3 regions of the Microbacterium sp. 4-7 genome follow, and region 1 is predicted to be linked to each of the others. Evidence: predicted binding sites of a transcription regulator. Region 1 holds the regulator's gene; each other region holds the start of a gene.

Region 1 (7,873 bases):
GACGGATATGCGTTCGTCAAGGGGAACGAGGTCTTTCTCGACTCGGTGCACATCCCGGAGTACTCGCAGGGCCACTGGACCAACCATTCGGCGAAGCGCGTCCGCAAGCTGCTGCTGCACCGTGAGGAGATCGCGAAGCTGCAGCACGCGGTCTCCGCCGGCGGCTACACGCTGATCCCGCTGAAGCTGTACTTCTCCGACGGTCGCGCCAAGGTCGAGATCGCTCTCGCCAAGGGAAAGCGCGAGTTCGACAAGCGCCAGACCCTCCGCGAGCGTCAGGACACCCGCGAAGCCGAGCGCGCGATGCGCCTGCGCAACCGCGTGGGGGAGTGATCAGCGCGCGGGCGTGAATCCGAACACGCGTCCGAGGAAAGCGAGCTCCCTCTCGAGGGCGTCGATGATCGTCTCGCTCGACCGGAAGCCATGGCCCTCACCCGGGTACAGCACGTACTCGTGCTCCACACCACTCGTCGCCAGCGCATCGCGGATCGCCTCGGACTGTGCCGGTGGCACGACACGGTCGTCCGCACCCTGCATCAGCAGCACCGGCACGTCGATCCGGTCGGCGTGCGTCAGGGGCGAACGCGCGATGTAGAGTGCCTCCGCCTCGGGCAGCGGACCCACCAGCCCCTCGATGTAGTGCGCCTCGAAGTCGTGGGAGTGCGCGCTCAGCATCCGCAGGTCGACCACTCCGTATCGGCTGATCCCCGCGGCGAACGTCCCTCCCCGCACCAGCGACGAGAGCACTGTCCAACCGCCCGCCGAGCCGCCTCTGATCGCGATGCGGGCGGGATCCGCGAGCCCGGCATCGGCGAGGCCGCGGGCCGCTGCGATCACGTCGTCGACGTCGACCACGCCCCATCCGCCGTCCAGCCGTTCGCGGTACGCACGGCCGTAGCCCGTCGATCCGCCGTAATTGACGTCGAGCACGCCGATGCCGCGGCTCGTCCAGAACGCGACGGCGGCGGACGCCGCGCCGGTCACATGCGCGGTCGGGCCGCCGTGGACGAGCACGATGTAGGGCGGGAGCTCGTCATCCGCGGCCGGAGCGTGGGCCGAGGGATTCGTCGGCGGGTACGCGAAGGCATGGACGGGCCCGTGCGAGCCGTCGACCAGGACCTCGGATGCGGGCGGCATCCACGCAGGATCGGTCGGCGCAGCTCCCGCGACGGCCTCGACGCGACCCGTGTCGACGTCGACGCACCAGACCCCGGGTTCTGTCGTCGAGCTGCTTCCGGAGAGCAGCACGCGGGAGCCCGCGACATCGTCGACACTCACGTGGCCGTCTGCGGGGAGGGGAATGCGGTGGGCGCTGCCGTCGGGGTCGATGACGACGACCCGGTCGCGACCGTTCGTGCGCACAGCCACGACGCGACCGTCGGCGAGCGGGCGGTACCAGCGATTGCCGAGCACCCAGAGGCCGTATCCCGTGTCGGCGTCGTCGTCGATGATCTGCTCCGCCGTGCCGACCGCCTGGGCTCCGCTGACACGCTGTCGGTGCAGAGCCCAGCGGCCCGAGGGATCGTCGGAGTACACGATCTCGTCGTCAGCCGTCCACTCGGGCTGCAGCGCGGCGCGAGTGGACAGCTCTGTGCGCGCGGTGCCGTCCGAGATCACCAACGACGCTCGCTGCCACGGCATCCGATCGCCGGACCACTCGACCCACGCTGCACGAGAACCGTCGGGAGACAGTGCCGGATGAGCGTAGAACGACTCGCCTTCGACGAGGGTCTTCAACAGCGCAGGCCGGTCGGATGCCGACCCGTCGGTCGGGATCTCGACGATGGCGCGTCGGTGAGGGGAGACGGACAGATCCTCCCGCACGGCGAACAGGCGGCCGCTCTGCAGACGCAGACCGCCGTGCGCCGGGCCCGGGGGTGTCAGAGGAACGGGGACACCGCCGCGGGGCATGCGGTGCACGCGCTGATCCTTGGCATCGACGAAGTACAGCGTGCCGTCGGCATCCGCGGTCCACGCCCCGCCGCCGTACTCGTGGACGCGAGACCGAGCACTCCATGGCGCGGGAAGGATCTCGGCACCCGTCGAACTTCGCACGGTCAGGCGACCGCCCTCGGCAGGGATCGACTCACCCCACCAGATCTCGTCGGCCACGAAGGCGCTGCCATCGATCCGCGGAGACGACGCGGCGATCCGGTCGGGGGTGAACGGAGAGGTCCAGGTACCGAACGGCGACGACATGGTTCGAGCCTATGGTGCGTCGACGCCCGCCGTCACCGGCAGGGTGGGAGGGGAGTCAGACCGCGCGCAGCACGGCGACGATCTTGCCGAGGATGACGGACTCGTCGCCGAGGATCGGCTCGAATGCGGAGTTGCGAGGCAGCAGCCAGGTGTGACCGTCGCGTCGACGGAGAACCTTCACCGTCGCCTCGCCGTCGAGCATGGCGGCGACGATCTCGCCGTTCTCGGCGCTGCTTTGCGACCGCACCACGACCCAGTCGCCGTCGCAGATCGCCGCATCGATCATCGATTCGCCGGACACCTTGAGCATGAACAGGTCGCCCTTGCCGACGAGCTGCCGGGGGAGCGGGAAGATCTCCTCGACCTGCTGGTCGGCGGTGATCGGGACACCTGCGGCGATGCGGCCGACGAGCGGCACGAGCGCCGCATCGCCCACGGGGGTCGCCACATCGGCGGGATTCTCTCCGCTGGTGCCGGGGAGGTCGATGAGCACTTCCATGGCACGGGTCTTGCCGGGGTCACGTCGCAGATATCCGCTCAGCTCGAGCTGGCCGAGCTGGTGGGTCACGCTGGACAGCGACTTGAGGCCCACGGCGTCGCCGATCTCTCTCATGCTCGGCGGGTACCCGTGACGGCTGATCGACGTCTGGATGACCTCGAGGATCGCCATCTGCTTGGGACTCAGGCTCTTGCGGCGACGGGTGCGCGGGACGTCGGCGTCGGGGGCGGAGATGTCGCTCATGGTGCTCCTCAGGTGTGCGATTCCGGCGTCTCAGTTCGAATGTCGGAGGCCCGTGGTGGGGTGTTGACATCGAAACCGTATCCGAGAATCGCGCCGAAGTGGAAGATCTGTTCGAGCGTGTCGGCCGATTCCCGGACTTCTGTTTCGAAGAACGCTTGACAGATGTTCGAATTCGAAGATAACTTCGGAACGTAGCTTCGCATTCACGGCTCCCGGCCGAGGCGCGAATGCGAACGCTACGCCAACTTCACCGCCCACGCGGTAGATGCAGAGGAGCACGACATGAGCACCATCACCTTCAGCAGTGCAGCAGTCCTTCCGGCTCGTCCGGCGACGCGGCTCAAGCTGACGGCGCGCGGTCGACGTGTCGTTCTCGCTGTCGCGGCCGTGCCGCTCGCAGCCGGGATCGCATTCGCGGCACTCAGCGGCGGCAGTGCGATGGCCTCAGGCGAGCAGACTGCCACGGCATCGTTCGCGACGGTGACGGTGATGCCCGGCGACACGCTGTGGTCGATCGCTGAGAGCGTGGCCCCCGGCGCGGATCCGCGCGACGTGATCGGCGACATCACGCGTCTGAACCTGCTGCGCGGCGGCGAGCTGCAGATCGGCCAGGAGCTGGCGATTCCGGCGCAGTATTCGGAATGAACCCGTGAGGGCCGTTCGATCGAGCGGTGCGGCGCGGATGCGCGTTCACACTCCGTCACCACGGGCGTCTGTGTAGCGAAGGCGGCCTACCATGGGAAGGGTGACTGCATCACTCGCCGACCTCCCTCTTCGCGACGACCTCCGAGGGCTCACGCCCTATGGAGCGCCGCAAGCGCCTCTTCCGATCGCACTCAACGTCAACGAGAACACCCATCCGGTTCCCGACGCGGTCGCCAGTGACATCCTGGACGACATCGCGGTCGCGCTCCGCGATGTCAACCGCTACCCGGATCGCGAGTTCACCACGCTCCGGGAAGGGTTCGCGGAGTATCTCGGTCATGGTCTCGAACCGGCTCAGATCTGGGCGGGCAACGGGTCGAACGAAGTCCTTCAGCACATTCTGCAGGCGTTCGGAGGGCCGGGCCGCACGGCGTTCAGCTTCGCCCCGACCTACTCGATGTATCCGCTGATCTCGAAGGGCACCGGAGCGCGCTGGGTCGCCGGCACCAGGCAGCCCGACTACACGATCACCCCCGAAGAGGCGGCAGCGCAGGTGCGAGATGTCGATCCTGACGTCATCCTGCTGTGCTCGCCGAACAATCCGACAGGCACGCCGCTCGGCCTCGACGTCGTCGAAGCCGTGTACGAAGCGTCGAACGGAATCGTCGTCGTCGACGAGGCGTACCAGGAGTTCGCGCCGCACGACGCGGCATCGGCTCTGACCCTTCTCGAGGGACGACCGCGGCTCGCCGTCTCCCGCACGATGAGCAAGGCCTTCGCCTTCGCCGGTGCCCGCGTGGGGTACCTCGCCGCGGATCCTGCCTTCATCGACGCTCTGCGGCTCGTGCGCCTGCCGTACCACCTCAGCGCTCTCACGCAGGCCGCAGCCGTCGCCGCTCTGCGCAACTCCGACGTGATGCTCGGCATGGTCGAGGAGATCGTCGAGCAGCGGGATCGTATCTCCGCGACACTCGAGGCGCTGGGGTACACCCCGCATGAGTCCTGGTCGAACTTCGTCCTGTTCGGGGGTGTCGCAGAGCCCCAGAAGGTCTGGCAGCAGCTCTATGAGCAGGGTGTTCTCATCCGCGACGTCGGGATACCCGGGCACCTCCGCGTCACCGCGGGCACCGAGGCGGAGACCACGGCATTCCTCGATGCCCTCGCCTCGATAGGATCGGCTTCATGAGCAGCCCCGCCCAGACCCCGCGCACCGCCACGCGTGTGCGCAGCACGTCGGAGTCCACCGTCGAGCTCGAGCTGAACCTCGACGGCACCGGTGCGAGCCGTATCGACACGTCGGTGCCGTTCTTCGATCACATGCTGACGGCTTTCGCGAAGCACTCGCTCACGGACCTCACGGTGCGCGCCTCGGGGGACACGCAGATCGACGCACACCACACCGTGGAGGACATCTCGATCGTTCTCGGTCAGGCCATCCGCGAGGCGCTGGGCGACAAGTCCGGCATCTCGCGATACGGCGACGCTCTCGTGCCGCTCGACGAAGCGCTCGCTCAGGCTGTCGTGGACATCTCGGGGCGTCCCTATCTCGTTCACACGGGGGAGCCTGCCGGTTTCGAGCACCACCTCATCGGCGGCCACTTCACCGGTTCGCTCGTGCGCCACACGTTCGAGGCCATCACCTTCAACGCGGGACTCACGGTGCACGTACGCGTTCTCGGGGGCCGCGACCCCCACCACATCGCCGAAGCCGAGTACAAGGCATTCGCTCGGGCGTTCCGCCAGGCCAAGGCCCTCGACCCCCTGGTCGACGGCATCCCGTCGACGAAGGGCGCACTGTGAGCAGGGCTCCCCGGGTCGCCGTCTTCGATTACGAATCCGGCAACGTCCACTCGGCTGTCAAGGCGCTCATCGCAGCCGGTGCTGATGCGGTGCTGACGCGCGACCGCACGGAGGCCCTCGAGGCCGACGGTCTCGTGGTGCCCGGAGTCGGCGCGTTCCAGGCCGTGCGCGATGCGCTCTACGCGCACGGCGGCGACGAGATCATCGATCGCCGGCTCGCAGGCGGGCGCCCGGTGCTCGGCATCTGCGTCGGCATGCAGGTTCTGTTCGCGCACGGTGTCGAGCGCGGGCACGATTCCGAGGGTCTCGGCGAATGGCCGGGAGCGGTCACGGAGCTCAACGCGCCGGTGCTGCCGCACATGGGGTGGAACACGGTCGAGCCGGGCGCTGAATCGGTGCTGTTCAAGGGCATCGAGAACGAACGCTTCTACTTCGTGCACTCCTACGCCGCGCAGTCGTGGGAGCTCGATGTCATCCCGCCGTTCCCTCAGCCGGTGCTCACGTGGTCGACGTACGGCGATCCGTTCCTCGCCGCGGTCGAGAACGGGCCGCTCTCCGCGACGCAGTTCCATCCCGAGAAGTCCGGAGAGGCCGGAATCCAGCTGCTCCGCAACTGGGTCGACAGCCTTCGGTCCTGACGCGTCGGCAGCCCGCTGAGCCGCCGTCGATCCGAACCTCGGACGACCGGTCCGTCGGGTCCTCTGCCGAACGGCTCAGAAGCCTCGGGCGACGGCGGCCGCGGCAGAGAGCCACGACCGCTGCGTCGGCGCCGCAAGTGCACGAAGACGGAGGTGACCGTCGACCATCTCCCGATCGAAGGGGATGCCGACGACTTCGCGCGCGAGCGGCTGATATCCGGCGATGACGTCTGCGACTTCGGCGGGGGATGCCTTCGGGTCCGCCTGGCTGACGACGACCACTGACTCGCGAGCCAGCCGTGCGGATCGCTCGTCGCGGTCTTCGAGTGCCTCGAGCAGCAGCGCCCCGGCCTCGGCATGGTCGTCACGTGTCGTCGTCGCCACGACGATCTGGTCGGCGAGGTCGATCATCCGCAGCCACATCGGATCGGACTCGTCGTTGCCGGAGTCGATGATGATCAGACGGTAGAACTTGGCCGCGATCGCGTGGATGGAGTCGACGTCACTGGGCCGGAGCCGATTCTCGTGGGCCAGTCGGACGGGCTTCGACCGCAGGACGTCGTACTTCTCCTGCGGCTGGTGATGCACGAAGTGCGCGAGGTCGGCTGACTGTCCCTGGGCTCCCAGCAGGCGCTGGGTCTGCGGAAGCAGTTCGAGCAGCGTGCGATCGTGCGCCCCCGTCTCGGTGCGCCAGCCGAGGGTGCCGCGGGTCTGGTTGTTGTCCCACGCGAGAACCCCGGCGCCGCCGTACTGCGCGAAGACCGCCGACAGCAGCACGGTGGCCGGTGTCTTTCCCGCCCCGCCTTTCCCGTTGACGACAGCGACGGTGCGGGGGCCCGGCCAGTGGCGGCTCACCGCGTGCTCGTCGTCGCGGACGGCGCGTTCGCGAGCGCTCGGGCCGAGGGTGAACCCGACGCGGTTGAGCAGCCCGCGTCCGCCCTGACGCGCTGGCTCCTCACGGCGCTCCTCCTGAAGGAACGAGCGACGCCCCACGCCCTGCTCGCGCTGCTGACGACGCGAGGATGCCGAGGACGCCGACTCTGCAGCGGCGGCGTTGGGCGCGGACGGGGCCGAGGCGGGCACCGGCAGCGGCGGAGCGGGCGGTACGTCGGAAGACTGGGGGCGCGGTGCCGTGGCCGCCGGAACGGCGGGCCGGACGGTGCTGTCCTGAGTCGGAGAGCTCTGCTGTTCCGACCACGCGGTCGGAAGCAATCCGGTCGCAGCGGGCGCTCCGGAAGGTGCCGGCGTCGTCGGTACCGCAGGGGCTGCGGGCGATGCGGCTGAGGGTGCGGGCGGTACTGCAGGGGCGGCGGGTGGCGCAGCGGGGACCGAAGGCGGTGCGGAGATCGGCACAGCGGGGGTGGCCGGTCGCGCATCATCGGAAGGAGGAGCTGCGGCCGAGGCTGCTGCCCATGCCGCTGCGGCTCGCGTTCCCGGCGCGGGGGCGGGCTGGGGTGCCGGTCGGGGGTGCGGGGCTGTGGGCTCCGCGTCGGGTCCAGCCGGCATCTGAGCGCGCTCATCCGGAGTCTCGGGAGGCAGCGCATTCCCGCGTCGCAGGGGTCCGCCTCCTCGCGCTTCCGCATCGCGCACCATGGAACATCTCCTCACACACCGAAACAGGGGCGTCATCGAGGCTACCGCGTGGCACGGGAGGTTCTCTGCTGTCATCGTTTTGGAGCGGGCCGATACGCGGGCTAGTGTCGATTCTCGTGCCGACGAATCGGTCTCTCCATCTCACCTGAGGACGTCATGAACGACTTCGCGCAGTCTCCCGCTCTCACCCTGCTTCCCGCCGTCGATGTCGCCGGGGGCAAGGCCGTCCGCCTCACTCAGGGTGAGGCCGGCACCG
Region 2 (7,873 bases), on a different contig from region 1:
ATCGGCGAAGAACGGCGATCCCCACGCAGATCCGGGCGACGCGAAGATCCGCTGAGGGTCGATCACGACCAGCCAGGGACCGTCGCTCACGCCGAGGCCTCCTGCGCGCGGATCTTTCCGGCCCGGGCGAACCAGGTCACGACGAACGACAGCACGAGGGCGAAGAAGACCCCGAGGTTGGCATAGGCCCAGTCGCCGTCGACACCCCCGACGAGGCCGAGGAGGTAGCCCTGCCAGTTGTTCCACGGCGCCGCATCCGCGAATCCGTTGAGCACGAAGCCCCAGCCGATCACGCTCGCGATCACCATCGTGCCGATCGAGATCCAGTCCCACGCGCCGTAGCGGCCGCGGCTGTCGAAGAGCGCCTCGTCGTCGTAGTCCTTCTTGCGGCGCAGGATGTCGGCGATCAGGATGCCGGCCCATGACGCCAGCGGCACGCCCAGCGTGATGAGGAAGCTCTGGAACGGACCGAGGAAGTCGGTCGCGAAGAACACCACGTAGATCGTGCCGATCGTGAGGATCACGCCGTCGATCGCCGCCGCGGACGGGCGGGGGATGCGGATGCCGAGGCTCAGCAGCGTGAGGCCCGAGGAGTAGATGCCGAGCACCGCGCCGGAGACGAGCGCCAGCACGGCGGTGAGCAGGAACGGAACGAGCACCCAGATGGGCAGGATCGTCGCGAGCGCGCCGATCGGGTCGGCGGCGATCGCCGCGCTGAGCTCGTCGTCGGATCCGGCGAGCAGCAGACCGAAGATCACGAGGATCACAGGAGCCACCGAGCCGCCGATCGTGTTCCACAGGACGATCGCTCCGTCGGATGCCGTGCGCTTCTGGTATCGCGACCAGTCGGCGGCGATGTTGATCCAGCCGAGGCCGAAGCCGGTCATGACCATGACGAGTGCGCCGGTGACCTGTCCGATCCCGCCGTCCGGACGCGCGAGGACGGCCGCCATGTCGATGCTCGGAGCGGCGAGGACGATGTAGAGCACCGTCACGATGCCGGTGACCCAGGTGAGCACCGACTGCAGCTTCATGATCGTGTGATAGCCGAGCACGGATGCCGCGACGATGAGCGCGGCGACGATCACGGTGGCGGTGATCTTCAGCGCGATGCTGTCGCCGTCACCTCCGAGCTGCGTGATGACGGTGGCCGTGGCGAGCACGGCCATGATCGCGAGGAACGTCTCCCAGCCGATCGACGTCAGCCACGAGACGATGCCCGGAACCTTCTGCCCCTGCACGCCGAACGCCGCACGGGACAGCACCATGGTAGGCGCCGAACCGCGCTTGCCGGCGATCGCGATCAGTCCGCACAGCAGGAACGACACGACGATGCCGATGATCGACACGAGGGTCGCCTGCCAGAACGAGATGCCGAAGCCCAGCACGAACGAGCCGTACGACATGCCGAACACCGAGACGTTCGCCGCGAACCACGGCCAGAAGAGGTCGCTCGGCTTCGCGGTGCGCTCGGATTCGGGGATGATCTCGATGCCCGCGCGCTCGATGAGAGCAGGCTTGATGTCCGTCATGCCATCATCCTGGCACTGCGCAGGGCCCGCGAGGGCGTCGGCAGGGCTCAGCCGGCGAAGAAAGCTCCGGCGACGCGGGTGAGGTCGTGCAGGTCCGAGACGCCGGCGAGCTCGCGCGCCGAGTGCATCGACAGGATCGGGATGCCGACGTCGACCGTGCGGATGCCGAGACGCGTGGCCGTGATCGGGCCGATCGTCGAGCCGCACGGCACGTTGTTGTTCGACACGAACTCCTGCGTGACCACGTCGGCGGTCTCGCACCAGCCGCGCCAGGCGGCGGAGCCGACGGCATCCGTCGCGTAGCGCTGGTTTGCGTTGAGCTTGAGGATCGGTCCCGAGCCGAGCACCGGCTGCACGACGGGGTCGTGCTTGTGCACGTAGTTCGGGTGCACCGAGTGGCCCACGTCGCTCGACAGGCACCACGACGCGGAGAACGCGCGTCGACGCTCGGAGGCGTCGGCGCCGAGCGCGTCGTAGACGCGGCCGAGGATGTCTTCGAGCAGGGGGCCGCCCGCGCCGGAGCGGGAGTTGGAGCCCAGTTCCTCATGGTCGAACCCCGCGAGGATCGCGATCGGTCCGCTGACTGCCGTATCGATCTTCTCGAGCGCGACGACGCCGGCGTGCACCGAGGCGAGGTCGTCGAGTCGGCCGGAAGCGAAGAACGCGCGGTCCTTGCCGAAGATCGCGCCGCGCGCTGTGTCGGCGATCACGACGTCGTAACCGCGGATGTCGGATGCCGAGACGCCGGCCGAACCGGCGAGCTCGGCCAGGATGTCCTCCTGGGTCGGGTCGCCGAGGCCCCAGACGGGCTGCGTCTGGAACTGCTTGTCGAGCGCGAGGCCCGTGTTCGCCTCGCGGTCGAGGTGGATCGCGAGCTGGGGAAGCCGCAGCAGCGCTCCCGTGTCGGCGAGCACCACGCGTCCGTCGGCGAGGGCCAGCCGTCCGGCGAGACGCAGCTCGCGGTCGAGCCACGAGCTCAGCAGCGGACCGCCGTACACCTCGACGGCCGCCTGCAGCCAGCCCCTCGAACCGGTCGTCGGCTGCGGCTTGAGCTTGAAGCCGGGGGAGTCGGTGTGAGCACCCAGGATGTGAGCGGGCGTGGTCGCGGTGGCGTCCCCCGGAACCGTCCACGCGATCGCGGCACCGTCTCGCACGACGACATAGCGTCCGCCGGGGGCGACATCCCAGGCCTGATCCTCTTCGAGCCGCGTGAAACCGGCATCCTCGAGGCGCCTGGCCACCTCGGCGGCGGCGTGATAGCTCGAGGGCGAGGCGGCGACGAAGTCGGCGAGATCCTCGGCGTGGGCGAGAGCGTCCGGGGTGACGGGCATGAGCGACCTTCCTGCAGGGGCGGTCCTTCGATCGTAATCGGCGACTCGATGCGCGATCTCCGCGACGGTCGGATGGCGGTCGTTCACCTTCTCGTCACCATCGGCCGGTACGGTCGATCTCGATAGCGCCTAGGGTTCCGGGGTTCGTCCCGTCTGGTCCGAGCGGCGCCACGGTGCCCCTCCGCAGGAGCGCCGTCATCTGACAGGACAAAAGCCCGGAGGACCCTGTTCGTCGCGCCCGCGAAGAACGGAAGGGTCTCTGATGTCCGCTCTCGCCTTCGCTCTCGTCATCGCCGCAGCCGTCACGCACGCCGCCTGGAACATCATCGCCCACGGCGTGAGCCGCGCAGGGACGCCGTTCCTCTGGTGGGGGGCCGTCGGAGGAACCGCCGTCTGGATCGGGGTCGTGCCGTTCACCGGCGGGCTCGGCACCGACGACGTTCTGGCGTTCCTGCTCGGCGTCGGAGTCTCCGGTGTGCTGCACGTCGCCTACATGGCGGTGCTGCAACGCGGATATCGCGAAGGCAACCTCTCGACCGTCTACGCGACGGCTCGGGGCACCGGGCCGTTCCTCTCTGTGATCGTCGCCGTTCTGGTGCTCGGGGAGCGTCCATCGGCCCTCGCGCTCACCGGCGTCGCGGCGATCATCCTCGGAGTCGTCGCGATCGGTCTCGTCGACCGCGGACGCGCCGACCGGTCGCGTCGCCTGGATCCCGGGCTCGTGTTCGGTCTGCTCACCGGCGTCGCGATCGCGGTCTACACGATCTGGGACGCCAACGCCGTGCGCACGTGGAACCTCTCGCCCGTCGCCTTCATGGTGGGGACGATGCTGCTCGAGATCCCGTTCTACTCGCTCGGCGTCCGAGGCCGATGGGCGGCCGTTCGCGCGCTCGGCCGCACGCAGTGGAAGCGCATCGTGGCGTTCAGCATCCTGTCGCCGCTCTCGTACATCCTGGTGCTCACGGCCATCCAGATCGCTCCGGTCGCACTGGTCGCGCCGCTGCGCGAAGTCAGCGTCGTGCTGGTCAGCCTGTTCGGTGTCTTCGCCCTGAAGGAGAGCAGGCCCGGATGGCGTCTCGCCGCGTCCGCGGTCGTCGCCGGCGGGATCGTGCTGCTCGCGCTGTAGCGGTGGATCTGCAGCGGTGGTTCTGTGGTCGTGGTCGTGGTCGTGGTCGTGGTCGTGGTCGTGGTCGTGGTCGTGGTCGTGGTCGCTCCGGGTGCGTGGCCTGCGTGATTGTATGGATGCTGTGTGCGCCGCGTGGGGTCTTCGAGAGAGCAGTCGGTCGGATGCGCACTGGATGTCGGAGCTGCGAGCGATCGTCATGCGCGCCGATCTGGAGCGTCTCGGACGCTTCGACCCGGTGCGTGTGCGGCAGCGGTTCCTCGATGGGTTCGTCCCGCAGAACACGCGAGTGATCGTGGTTGCCGGGCAGGACGTGGGGCTCATCGCGGTGAGGCCCGAGAGCGACGCGGTGTGGATCGAGCACTTCTACCTCGATCCCGCTCAGCAGGGCCGCGGCCTCGGCTCCGCGGTGCTGGCGGACGCCTTGGAGACGCGTCATGCGGGCGATGACCGGCCGTTCCGCCTCAATGTGCTGCAGGGCAGTCCGGCGCGACGGCTGTACGAGAGGCACGGCTTCGAGCTCGAGAGCGAAGACGCGGTCGACGTCTTCATGAAGGCCGAGCCGCTCCGGCGCTGATCGGGTGCCCCGTGACGGGTGCTCGGTCTGGGGTCTCGTTCCTCGTTTCTCGTGTCTCGTTCCTCGTTCCTCGTTCCTCGTTCCTCGTGTCTCGTTCCTCGTGTCTCGTTCCTCGTGTCTCGTTCCTCGTTCCTCGTTCCTCGTGTCTCGTTCCTCGTTCCTCGTTCCTCTTGTCTCTTCTGCCCTCGTTGACTGGTCTCTCCGCTCCTCTTGTGCCTGCGTTGTGCGGCATTCCGGGAGATTGGAATACGTGCTCTGATCTGGTCTAAATCGGACTGGTTTCGGGGGTCGAATGTCGGTGGCCCCGTGTTGACTCGAGGGTATGAACAGCATCGTGGAGCGTCTGGGTCGGGTCGTCGCTGACCTTGATGCGGTGCTGTGTGATGACGCGCTGGCGGGGTTGAGCGATGCGGAGCGTGTCGCGGTGCTGCAGGCGGCGGGGGCGGTGTTCCGGCGGGCCGAGGCGGTGATCGTGGAGACCGTGGCGACCGGGGATCCTGCGGGGTTTCCGCATGCGGCAGGGTGTCGCGGGGTGAACGAGCTGGTGCAGCGGATGGTCGGCGTGGATGTGCGGGGTGCGTCCCGGGTCGACAGGGTCGTCGATCTGGTGCGCCGGCCGGTGAGTCTGGCGGGGGAGCGGATGCCGGCGCGGTGGTCGGAGATGCGCGTGGCCTTGTTGGATGGTGTGGTGGGTGTCACGGGGTTTCTGGCGGCGACGGGCCCGATCGAGCGGGTGTGGGACCGGTTGAGCGTGGATCAGCGGTTGGCGGCGGATGTGGCGTTGGCGGGGTGCGCCCGCGGGCACGGGATCGGCGGGGGCGCGGATTCTGGTCCGGCGCCGACGGTGCAGGATCTGAAAGCTCTTGCGGAGGATCTCGCCTCGATGTTCGACCCGGACGGGGAGGAGCCGAAGGATGAGGACGCGCGGCGCAAGCGCGGAATCACGATCGGTCGTCTCACGGACGGGATGCATGCGATCCGGGGGTATCTGACTCCGGATGCCGCGGCCCAGTTGCAGCTGATCCTGGACGCGATGCTGAACCCGAAGGGTGACGGCCCGCCCATGCCGGGAGTGTTCTTCACCCCCAGCGGTGACACCGGTCACACAGGCACAGACACAGACACCGGTGCTGACCCGGGTGTTGATCCGTTCAATGTGGATGAGCGCAGCGTGCTCGATGATCGCACCGCGTCGCAGAAACGCCACGATGCTCTCGCCGCCGCTCTCGCGATAGCCGCCCGTCACAAGGACATGCCCACGCTCGGTGGCGCATCCCCGGTGCTCGTCGTCACCGTCGACGCGACAGACCTCGCCCACCATGCGGAAGGTTCTGCTTTCGGTGCGGGCATCGCCGGCGCGGGTGGTGGTGCGGGCAACGGCGGGTGGGCGACGATCCCTGGATCCGGTGCGCATGTGCCTGTGTCCGTCGCGGCGCAGACCGCATGTGCGGGGGCGATCCAGCGGGTGCTCCTGGACGAGGGGCGCATCATCGGGATCAGCACCACCGACCGCGTGTTCACCGTGCATCAACGCCGGGCGATCATCGCCCGCGACAAGGAATGCCTCATCCCCGGGTGTCACGTGCCCGCATCCTGGTGCGAGATCCATCACGTCACCGAACACGCCCGCGGTGGGCCGACCCATACCGACAACGGTGTGCCGCTGTGCTGGTGGCACCACCGATCCCTGGGCACCTCGCAGTGGGAGATCCGTATGAAGAACGGGCTCCCCGAAGTCCGTGGACCGAACTGGTGGGACCCCGACCAACGCTGGCGCACCCCACAACACAGCCTCCCCGCGGACCGTGACCGAAGGCGCCTCGTTCGAACCGGGTGATACGCGGCGGCATCCTCACGGCAAGTGCTGCTGATCCCGAACAGCCGGCCAGACTCAGCGAGCCGGACTCACAGTGCCCGGCTCAACGGGCTCGCCTCAGCAGTCTCACTCCAATGATCCCGCCGGTCAGCGGTCTCGCCTCAGCGGAAGTCGACCAGCCCGGCGTGCGCTGCCGTGACGAGGATCTGCACGCGATCGCGCACGTGCCACTTCGACATGATGCGGCCGAGGTGGGCCTTCACGGTTCCCTCCGACACGATCAGTGTGCGCGCGATCTCGGCGTTGGACATCCCCTGCGCGAGTCGCTGCAGCACCTCCTGCTCGCGATCCGTGAGCGCCTCCAGGGTGTCGTCGCCGCCGACGGGCTCCGTATCCCGCACGTGCTTGATCAGCAGCGACGCGATCCGCGGCGACAGCGAACTCGCTCCGCTGTAAACCTCTCGCACACCTTCGAGAATGCTCGCCGCGCTCGAGTCCTTCAGCAGATAGCCCGACGCACCTGCGCTGAGCATCGGAAGCACGGTGTCGCTGCCGTCCAGCGTGGTGACCGCGAGGATCTTGATCTCAGGCCAGCGTTCGCTGATCACCGCCGTCGCCTCGATGCCGTTCATCTCCGGCATCTGCACGTCCATCATCACGACGTCGGGACGCTCGCGTTCCACGACCTCGATGCCCTCGAGCCCGGACTCCGCCTCGGCGATCACCGTGATCTCCGGGTCGCGGGAGACGAAGTGAGAGAGCGCTGAGCGCACCAGGGGATCGTCATCGACGATCACGACGCGGATTTGGGACATGGAGGAAGCCTAACCGGGGTCTACCTGCGGCGCGAGGTATTAGACCTTTGGCTATCGAGGTGTAGCCGTGAGACAGATGTGCCGCTCGCAGATCACCGAGAAGATGAGTACATCGCTAGTCAAAAGTGCAATAAAGGAGGTGAACGTATATGTCTTTCTGGAACCAGGTTGGTCACTTCTTCGGCTTCTACCGCTAATATATATGGCGAAAAGGAGATACTGAAGTATGGCTTCAAGTCTTTCGACGGGTGACCGCTCTGACGTCACCCGACTCGGCAGGGGCGAGAAGCTCAGCACGATAGAACGCATCGCCGTCTTGGCGGTCGTCGGGACCATCGTCATCTTCGACATCGTCGGACTGTTCCTCCCTCCGGGGTTGGAGCCTCTGACAGCGGCAATCGGGATCGCATCCACTGCAGTCCTCGGCCTTTTCCTCTGGTCGCCACTCATCGCGACATACGCCCTCGGCGTCGTGTTCGCCCTATCCTTCATCCCCGGCATCGAAGCCCAGGTGCTGACCGTCGCCGCTTTCGCGGCCGGCTTGATCGTGCGCCTGGGGTGGACCTCACTGGTCCTGTCCTATGTCGGAGTCTTCCTCGTCGCATCCGCGTTGGTCGCCATGGGCGATTCGACGGATGCGTTCAACATCGGCATCTTCCTGGTCGGCGCCGCAGTATCC
Region 3 (7,873 bases), on a different contig from region 1:
TGATCCTCGACAGCCCCGGCGCCGACAAGCTGATCGGACAGGGCGATGCGCTGTTCTCGCCCATGGGGTCGTCCAAGCCGTTCCGACTGCAGGGTGCGTGGGTCGATGAGAAGGAGATCGACGCGGTCGTCAAGCACGTGACGCGTCAGGCCCGTCCGGACTACCGCGCCGACGTCCAGGAAGCGCTGGAGCCCACGAAGAAGAAGGAGGTCGACGAGGACATCGGCGACGATCTCGAGCTTCTTCTCGCCGCGGCCGAACTCATCGTGTCGTCGCAGTTCGGGTCGACGTCGATGCTGCAGCGCAAGCTCCGCGTCGGGTTCGCGAAGGCCGGTCGCCTGATGGACCTCCTCGAGTCGCGAGAGATCGTCGGCCCGTCAGAAGGATCCAAAGCGCGCGATGTGCTGGCGACGGCCGAACAGCTGCCCCAGGTCATGGCGAAGCTGCGAGGCGACGACACTCCGCCGAAGCCGCCTGCCCCCTCCTCGGCGGCGACTGCTGCCGGGACGCCGCACGACCCGGTCGAGGCGCAGTTCCAGGGACTCCCTGTGGTCGAGGCTGAAGACGATGGCGACGAAGACGCCTGGGGACTGACGGGACGCGACTGATGGCCATTCCACGGCAGCTTCCCAACGCGATCACGGTCGCGCGCATACCGCTCGCGGTGATCTTCTTCGTCCTCCTGCTGATCGGTGGCACGTTCGGACTCGACGACATCGCTGTCCGCTGGATCGCCGCCGTTCTCTTCATCGTCGCGATCTCGACCGATTGGGTCGATGGCTATCTGGCCCGCCGCTACGAGATCGTCAGCGACTTCGGAAAGCTCTGGGACCCGATCGCCGACAAGCTGCTCACCGGCGCCGGTTTCATCGGTCTCGCGATACTCGGCGAGCTGAACTGGTGGCTGGTGATCATCATCCTCATTCGGGAGTGGGGCATCACGATCCACCGTCTCATGGTGGCGAAGGAGCACGTCGTGGCTGCGGCCTGGATGGGCAAGATCAAGACGGCAGTGCAGGCGGTGGCCCTGTCCTGGGCGCTGCTTCCGTTGCACGTCGTGATCGGGCTGGAGCCGTGGCTGCTCGTGACCGCGATCCTGATGGTGCTCGTGCTGATCCTGACCGTGGCGAGCGGAATCGACTACATCGTCGCGCAGGTGCGAGGCGCGCGGCAGCCCTCGTGACATCTGCGTCGGCCGTGCTCGCCGCGCTGGTCGAGCGTGGCTGGACGCTCGGTGTCGCGGAGTCGTTGACGGGCGGTGCTCTCGCGGCCGAGTTCGTCTCCGTGCCGGGGGCGTCCGCCTCCCTCCGCGGAGCGATCGTCGCGTACGCCACTCCGGTGAAGCACACGCTGCTGGGCGTCGACGACGCGCTGCTCGACGCGCACGGTCCCGTGCACCCCGACGTCGCTCTTCAGATGGCGGCGGGGGTGCGCGGTGCGTTGAACGTCGACGGGGCCCCTGCCGACGTCGGCGTCTCGACCACGGGTATCGCGGGGCCGGACTCACCTGACGGTCAGCCGGTCGGCACGGTGCATGTGGCCGTGGTGACGCCGGATTCCTCGGTGACCGAGTTGTTTCGATTCGCCGGTGATCGTGCCGAGGTGCGGGCGCGGGCGGTCGACGCGGCGATCGATATGCTCGCTCGGGTTCTGCGGGAATAGGGGGTGGGTGCGCTCCGTTATGTCCTATGTGCTCACACCGAAAGCACAGCGTGCGAAGGTAGATTTTGTGAAGGTCGGTAGGACTAGACTGGCGGTCTCTTCGAGGGAGACCTCGAGAAGGCGATCTGGGAGGAGGTTCCGATGATTCTTGTGCGACAGGAAATCGGCGATGTGCTGAGGGACTTCCGCCTGCAGAAGGGGCGGACGCTCCGGCAGGTTGCGAGCAAGGCTTCTGTGGCGCTGGGCTATCTCAGCGAGGTCGAGCGGGGCCAGAAGGAAGCATCGAGTGAGATTCTCGCCTCGGTGGCTGACGCTCTGGATGTTCCCATCTCGATCATCATGCGCGAGGTCGGCGACCGGATCTCGGTCCTCGAAGGCATTCAGGTCTTCCCTGATGTCGTTCCGGACGACCTCGTGGCTTCTGTCGAGCCCGAGCTGTCGCTCCACTGAACGTCGGACTCTCATAGCCTCTGATGCGACGTAGTGAGTTCCTCCGCGCAGTCGACGCGGAATTCGGCGGTCGCGGGTCATCTCTGATCAGCGACCTGGTTCTGACTCAGCTCGCCGGGCGCACTGCCGACGAAGCGCTGGACGCTGGCGTCGCACCGCGCGAGATCTGGCTGGCGCTGTGCGCCGAGACGGATGTCCCCCTGGAGCGGCGACACGGTGCAGGTCGTCTGGAGCCGCGCAAGCGATGACCCTCTGAGGTGTTCGCGGCGAGGGCGCGTTCGAGGCGGTTTCGATTTGCGACACGCCGCGACGGCGTGTCGTCGAATATGTGTTCGAAACGGGCGTAGTCTTCTGCACAAGTGGTTCAGAGACGTTTCTCTCCCTGTTTCGCGGTGCTGACGACGCAATGTCGGAGGCTCCTCCTACGGTGAAGAACAAGCCGAAGAGCCATACGCCTTGTCGGAGAGTTCCGCCCAGCCGGGAGGACCGCGACAGCCTACAGGCGGCACCACGCGAGCATAAGGAGCACGTCATGCCATCACCCGCTGACCGCGAGAAGTCCCTCGAGACCGCCCTCGCCCAGATCGATCGTCAGTTCGGAAAGGGCTCGGTCATGAGACTGGGCAGCGACGAGCGTGCGCCTGTCGCCGTCATTCCGACCGGTTCCATCGCTCTCGATGTCGCCCTCGGCGTCGGAGGACTGCCGCGTGGGCGAATCGTCGAGATCTACGGTCCTGAGTCGTCGGGTAAGACGACGCTCACCCTCCACGCGATCGCCAACGCTCAGCGCGCCGGCGGAATCGCTGCCTTCATCGACGCCGAGCACGCGCTCGACCCTGACTACGCCGCGAAGCTCGGTGTCGACATCGACGCCCTTCTCGTCTCGCAGCCCGACACGGGTGAGCAGGCGCTCGAGATCGCGGACATGCTCGTCCGCTCCGGGGCGATCGACCTGATCGTCATCGACTCCGTGGCCGCGCTCGTGCCTCGAGCCGAGATCGAGGGCGAGATGGGTGACTCCCACGTGGGTCTGCAGGCTCGTCTGATGTCTCAGGCGCTGCGAAAGCTCACCGGTGGGCTCAACCAGACGAACACCACGATGATCTTCATCAACCAGCTGCGCGAGAAGATCGGTGTCTTCTTCGGCTCGCCGGAGACCACCGCGGGTGGAAAGGCGCTGAAGTTCTACGCGTCCGTCCGAATGGACATCCGCCGAATCGAGACTCTGAAGGACGGCACCGACGCAGTCGGAAACCGTACGAGGGTCAAGGTCGTGAAGAACAAGATGGCTCCGCCGTTCAAGCAGGCTGAGTTCGACATCCTCTACGGCGTCGGCATCTCCCGTGAGGGCAGCCTGATCGACTTCGGTGTGGAGCACGGCATCGTCAAGAAGTCCGGGTCCTGGTACACCTATGACGGTGACCAGCTGGGACAGGGCAAGGAGAACGCGCGAACGTTCCTGCTCAAGAACCCCGACATCGCGCTGGCGATCGAGACCCAGATCAAGCAGAAGCTCGGCATCGGAGGAGCCACCGAGGCACCTGCTGACGAGCTCGCCGAGCGCCGCCCGGCATGATCGTGATGGTTCGCGGTTGTGGCGCAACCGGAGCGAACCATGAGTGATGGCGGGGGCGAGCCTCAGGAGCTCGCCCCCATCATCCCTCTGTTCGGCCGTGATTCCGCGCGGATGAAGCCGGTCGATCGAAGCTCTGCCGGGTCCGATGCAGGCACCCCCCGCGCTGCGGAAGACGCAGGCCACGAGGAATCGACGGCGGCAGGAGTCGCATCCACCGGCGACTCGGCTCCAGCTCCACTCGTCGACTCTCGTGGGCCCAGCGAACGGCATCCAGCTCGTGGCGCTGCGGCTCGGTCTGCTCCCCGATTGCGTGCACTGCAGCCGCACGAAGACTCAGCAGATGAGAGCGGAGTCGATCCGTCGAAGCTGCGTGTCGACGCCGAGGAGCTTCTCGTGCGCAAGCTGAGGGCTCGATCGCTCTCGTTGTCCGAGGCGCGGATGGTGCTCAGGGGCTACGAAGAGAACGGCGTCCGGCTCGACTCCGGATCGATCGACGACGTGATCGACGACTTCTGTCGCCGCGGCTACCTCGATGACGCGGTTCTCGCCGATCAGCTCGTGATGTCGGGAATCGAGCGAAAAGGACAGGGGCGCGTCGCTCTGTCGCGGGCGCTCTCGCTGCGGGGGATTCCCCGCGATGTGATCGACGCGGCATTGGGCGATGTTCCCGACGACGACGCGGAGCGCGCACTCGAGTACGCTCGCTCGAAAGCACGATCGATGTCCCGCCTCGACCCGGATACTGCTCTGAGACGCCTCGTCGGTCAGCTATCACGTCGCGGGTACAACGGTTCTGTCGCGATGACGGCTGCGAAGACGGCCCTCGCCGAGGGTTCTTCCGGCTCTTCCTCGTCGCGGGTCCGATTCGTCGATTCGGACTGAGGCGGCGGAGGGCGCGCACCTGCCCGGTAGCCGGCCCGGTCAGCGGCAGCGAGGGGGGAACCGCTCGTACAATGGGGAGATCATGACTATCCCGCGCAGTGAACCGACGATCATCGCGTCGTCGTCAGCCGCAATCGACCGTGACGGGCGCCAGCGTTCGTACGAGGTCCGCACCTTCGGCTGCCAGATGAACGTCCACGATTCCGAACGTCTCTCGGGCTCGCTCGAAAGTGCGGGATACGTCCGAGCCACGGACGGCGCCGAGGCCGATGTCGTGATCATCAACACGTGCGCAGTTCGCGACAATGCCGCGGGCAAGCTCTACGGGACCCTCGGTCAGCTCGCTTCGGTGAAGCGCCGCAAGGACGGCATGCAGATCGCCGTCGGGGGCTGTCTCGCCCAGATGGACAAGCAAGCCGTTCTCGACAAGGCCCCATGGGTCGATGTGGTCTTCGGCACGCACAACATGGGGTCGCTTCCCGGCCTTCTCGAGAGAGCGCGACACAACGGTGACGCCGAGCTGGAGATCCTCGAGTCGCTCGAGGTGTTTCCCTCGACGCTCCCGACCAAGCGCGACTCTGCGCACAGCGGGTGGGTGTCCATCTCGGTCGGATGCAACAACACGTGCACCTTCTGCATCGTTCCGAGCCTTCGCGGCAAGGAGAAGGACCGCCGTCCGGGTGACATCCTGAACGAGATCCGCCTCCTCGTGGAGGACGGTGCCATCGAGGTCACCCTGCTCGGACAGAACGTCAACTCCTACGGCGTGGAGTTCGGCGATCGCCAGGCATTCGGCAAGCTCCTGCGCGCGGCGGGCGAGATCGAAGGACTCGAGCGCATTCGCTTCACGAGTCCTCACCCGGCTGCGTTCACCGACGACGTGATCGACGCGATGGCTGAGACTCCCACTGTGATGCCGCAGCTTCACATGCCGCTGCAGTCCGGCAGCGATCGCATCCTCAAGTCCATGCGTCGTTCTTATCGCAGTGAGAGGTTCCTCGGAATCCTCGACCGCGTCCGTGATCGCATTCCGCATGCCGCGATCACCACCGACATCATCGTCGGGTTCCCCGGTGAGACCGAGGCGGACTTCGAGGACACGATGCGGGTGGTCGAACAGGCCCGCTTCTCGAGCGCCTTCACCTTCCAGTACTCGATCCGCGAGGGCACACCGGCGGCGACCATGGAAGACCAGGTTCCGAAGGCCGTCGTGCAGGAACGCTACAACCGGCTCATCGCGCTGCAGGAGCGCATCTCGCTCGAAGAGAACCAGAAGCAGATCGGCCGCGAGGTCGAGGTCCTCGTCTCGACGGGCGAGGGTAAGAAGGACGCCGAGACGCATAGGCTGACCGGCCGGGGGGAAGACAACCGCCTCGTGCACTTCGAGGTGACCCCGGGGTCGGCTGTTCCCCGGCCCGGTGACGTCGTCTCGGTGACCATCACCCATGCGGCTCCGTTCCACCTGCTCGCCGATGACCCGACGGGCTCCCCGCTCAAGATCCGTCGCACGCGCGGCGGGGACGCGTGGGATCGCGCCCAGGCGGAATCGTGCGCCGTGCCGGCGCCTGCGGCGCCCGACGGCACGCGGGCGGTGTCTCTCGGCCTGCCGACGCTGCGCGTCGGCAGGTGACCGCTGCTCGCGACGAAGCCGGTATCCAAGGGATGACGGGTACGGAGCCGGGCGGCACGCACGATGCGCCGCGGCTCTGGGCGGTCGTCGGCGCGACCGGGACGGGCAAGAGCGATCTCGCGCTCGATCTCGCCGCGGCGCTGCGCCGGCGGGGCAACGCGGCCGAGATCGTGAACGCCGATGCGATGCAGCTCTACCGCGGAATGGACATCGGCACGGCGAAGCTTTCCGCTGCTGAACGACGCGGCATTCCGCACCACCTCTTCGACGTGCGCGAGGTCGACGAGGAAGCGGCGGTGGCCTGGTATCAGCCTCTTGCGCGCTCCGTGATCATCGATATCCAGCGCCGTGGTGCTGACGCCATCCTCGTCGGCGGCTCCGGGCTTTACGTCTCCAGCGTCGTCTTCGACTTCGCCTTCCCGCCGCGCGACCCGGTCATCCGCGCTCGGCTCGAACGCGAGCTCGAGGACGAGGGTGCGGGGGCGATGCTCGACCGGCTGAGAGCGCTCGACCCGGCCACGGCGGCGCGCGTCGACCCGCACAACGGGAGACGGGTGATCCGCGCCCTCGAGGTGCTCGAGCAGGGCAGCGCCACGCACGGTGCCGCTCTGCCGGAACAGCCGTCGCTCTGGCAGGCGGACACCCGACTGATCGGTCTCCATGTCGAGCGCAGCGTCCTCGTCGAACGGCTCGACGCGCGGGTCGAACAGATGTGGCGTGCAGGCCTCGTCGACGAGGTGGCGGGGCTCCGGCGGCAAGGGCTCGAGGATGGCGTCACTGCGCAGCGTGCCATCGGCTACTCCCAGGCTCTGGGGCAGATCGACGGGCGGCTCAGTCAAGACGAGGCGATCGCCGAGACGCAGGCCCTCACGCGTCGGTATGCCCGACGTCAGGTGTCCTGGTTCAAGCGGTATCCGGGTCTCACCTGGCACGAACCCCCGGTCGACGCGACGGCACTCGTCGAGTCCTGAGTCGACATCTCCCTCACCGCCATCGCGCGATGTCGGTGACCGATGAGAAGGTGGATGCATGGCCACCCACTTCTACACGGCGAGCAGCCTCGACGGTTTCATCGCGACTGACCAGCACTCCCTCGATTGGCTCCTCAAGCAGGACATCGACGCCGAAGGACCGATGTCCTATGGGGCGTTCGAGAAGACGATCGGGGCGCTGGCCATGGGGGCATCGACCTACAACTGGGTCATGCAGCACGAAGAGGGGCGCTGGGGCTACGAGCAGCCGACCTGGGTGTTCACGCACAGGGAGCTCGAGATTCCCGTCGGCGCCGACGTCCGCAAGGCGCAGGGCGATGTGACCGCCGTTCATTCCGAGATGGTCACTGCCGCCGGCGGCAAGGATCTGTGGGTCGTCGGTGGCGGAGACCTGGCCGGGCAGTTCGCGGATGCGGGTCTTCTCGATGAGGTGTGGGTGCAGTACGCGCCGGTCACTCTCGGATCCGGGGCACCCCTGTTGCCGCGGATGCTGGACCTCGAGCTCCTCGAGGTGGCTCGCAACCGCAACTTCATGTGCGGGCGTTACCGCGTGCGCCGTGGCTGAGGCGTCAGCCCCTCGGCGCGCAGTCGAGAGCTGGCCGGTCCGGGCGTTCGACCGGGCGCACACCGAGGCGGTTGTCGCGCTCTGGGACGAGGCCGGGCTCACGCGCCCGTGGAACG

Evidence for each region. The regulator LexA, encoded in region 1, represses DNA repair genes until DNA is damaged. The targets are predictions, from matches to a motif close to TCGAACANNTGTTCGA.
Region 2: the regulator LexA is predicted to act here: its motif matches at 4,806-4,821, upstream of BEP68_RS13275 (HNH endonuclease signature motif containing protein).
Region 3: the regulator LexA is predicted to act here: its motif matches at 2,433-2,448, upstream of recA (recombinase RecA).

What each region holds. Positions count from the first base shown of each region.
Region 1 covers NZ_MCRH01000007.1:34,684-42,556, reverse strand. The annotation lists gene smpB (SsrA-binding protein SmpB) at 1-333, shown strand, start outside; gene BEP68_RS14670 (prolyl oligopeptidase family serine peptidase) at 334-2,199, opposite strand; gene lexA (transcriptional repressor LexA) at 2,255-2,941, opposite strand; gene BEP68_RS14660 (LysM peptidoglycan-binding domain-containing protein) at 3,224-3,586, shown strand; gene BEP68_RS14655 (histidinol-phosphate transaminase) at 3,678-4,772, shown strand; gene hisB (imidazoleglycerol-phosphate dehydratase HisB) at 4,769-5,386, shown strand; gene hisH (imidazole glycerol phosphate synthase subunit HisH) at 5,383-6,024, shown strand; gene BEP68_RS14640 (MinD/ParA family protein) at 6,100-7,107, opposite strand; gene priA (bifunctional 1-(5-phosphoribosyl)-5-((5-phosphoribosylamino)methylideneamino)imidazole-4-carboxamide isomerase/phosphoribosylanthranilate isomerase PriA) at 7,774-7,873, shown strand, end outside.
Region 2 covers NZ_MCRH01000006.1:170,757-178,629, forward strand. The annotation lists gene BEP68_RS13250 (cysteine hydrolase family protein) at 1-90, opposite strand, end outside; gene BEP68_RS13255 (purine-cytosine permease family protein) at 87-1,532, opposite strand; gene BEP68_RS13260 (M18 family aminopeptidase) at 1,580-2,863, opposite strand; gene BEP68_RS13265 (EamA family transporter) at 3,126-3,989, shown strand; gene BEP68_RS13270 (GNAT family N-acetyltransferase) at 4,162-4,563, shown strand; gene BEP68_RS13275 (HNH endonuclease signature motif containing protein) at 4,886-6,400, shown strand; gene BEP68_RS13280 (response regulator) at 6,541-7,194, opposite strand; gene BEP68_RS13285 (sensor histidine kinase) at 7,421-7,873, shown strand, end outside.
Region 3 covers NZ_MCRH01000003.1:481,643-489,515, forward strand. The annotation lists gene BEP68_RS06330 (FtsK/SpoIIIE family DNA translocase) at 1-608, shown strand, start outside; gene pgsA (CDP-diacylglycerol--glycerol-3-phosphate 3-phosphatidyltransferase) at 608-1,183, shown strand; gene BEP68_RS06340 (CinA family protein) at 1,180-1,662, shown strand; gene BEP68_RS06345 (helix-turn-helix domain-containing protein) at 1,804-2,112, shown strand; gene BEP68_RS06350 (DUF3046 domain-containing protein) at 2,136-2,360, shown strand; gene recA (recombinase RecA) at 2,645-3,688, shown strand; gene BEP68_RS06360 (regulatory protein RecX) at 3,995-4,570, shown strand; gene miaB (tRNA (N6-isopentenyl adenosine(37)-C2)-methylthiotransferase MiaB) at 4,653-6,200, shown strand; gene miaA (tRNA (adenosine(37)-N6)-dimethylallyltransferase MiaA) at 6,233-7,171, shown strand; gene BEP68_RS06375 (dihydrofolate reductase family protein) at 7,230-7,757, shown strand; gene BEP68_RS06380 (GNAT family acetyltransferase) at 7,750-7,873, shown strand, end outside.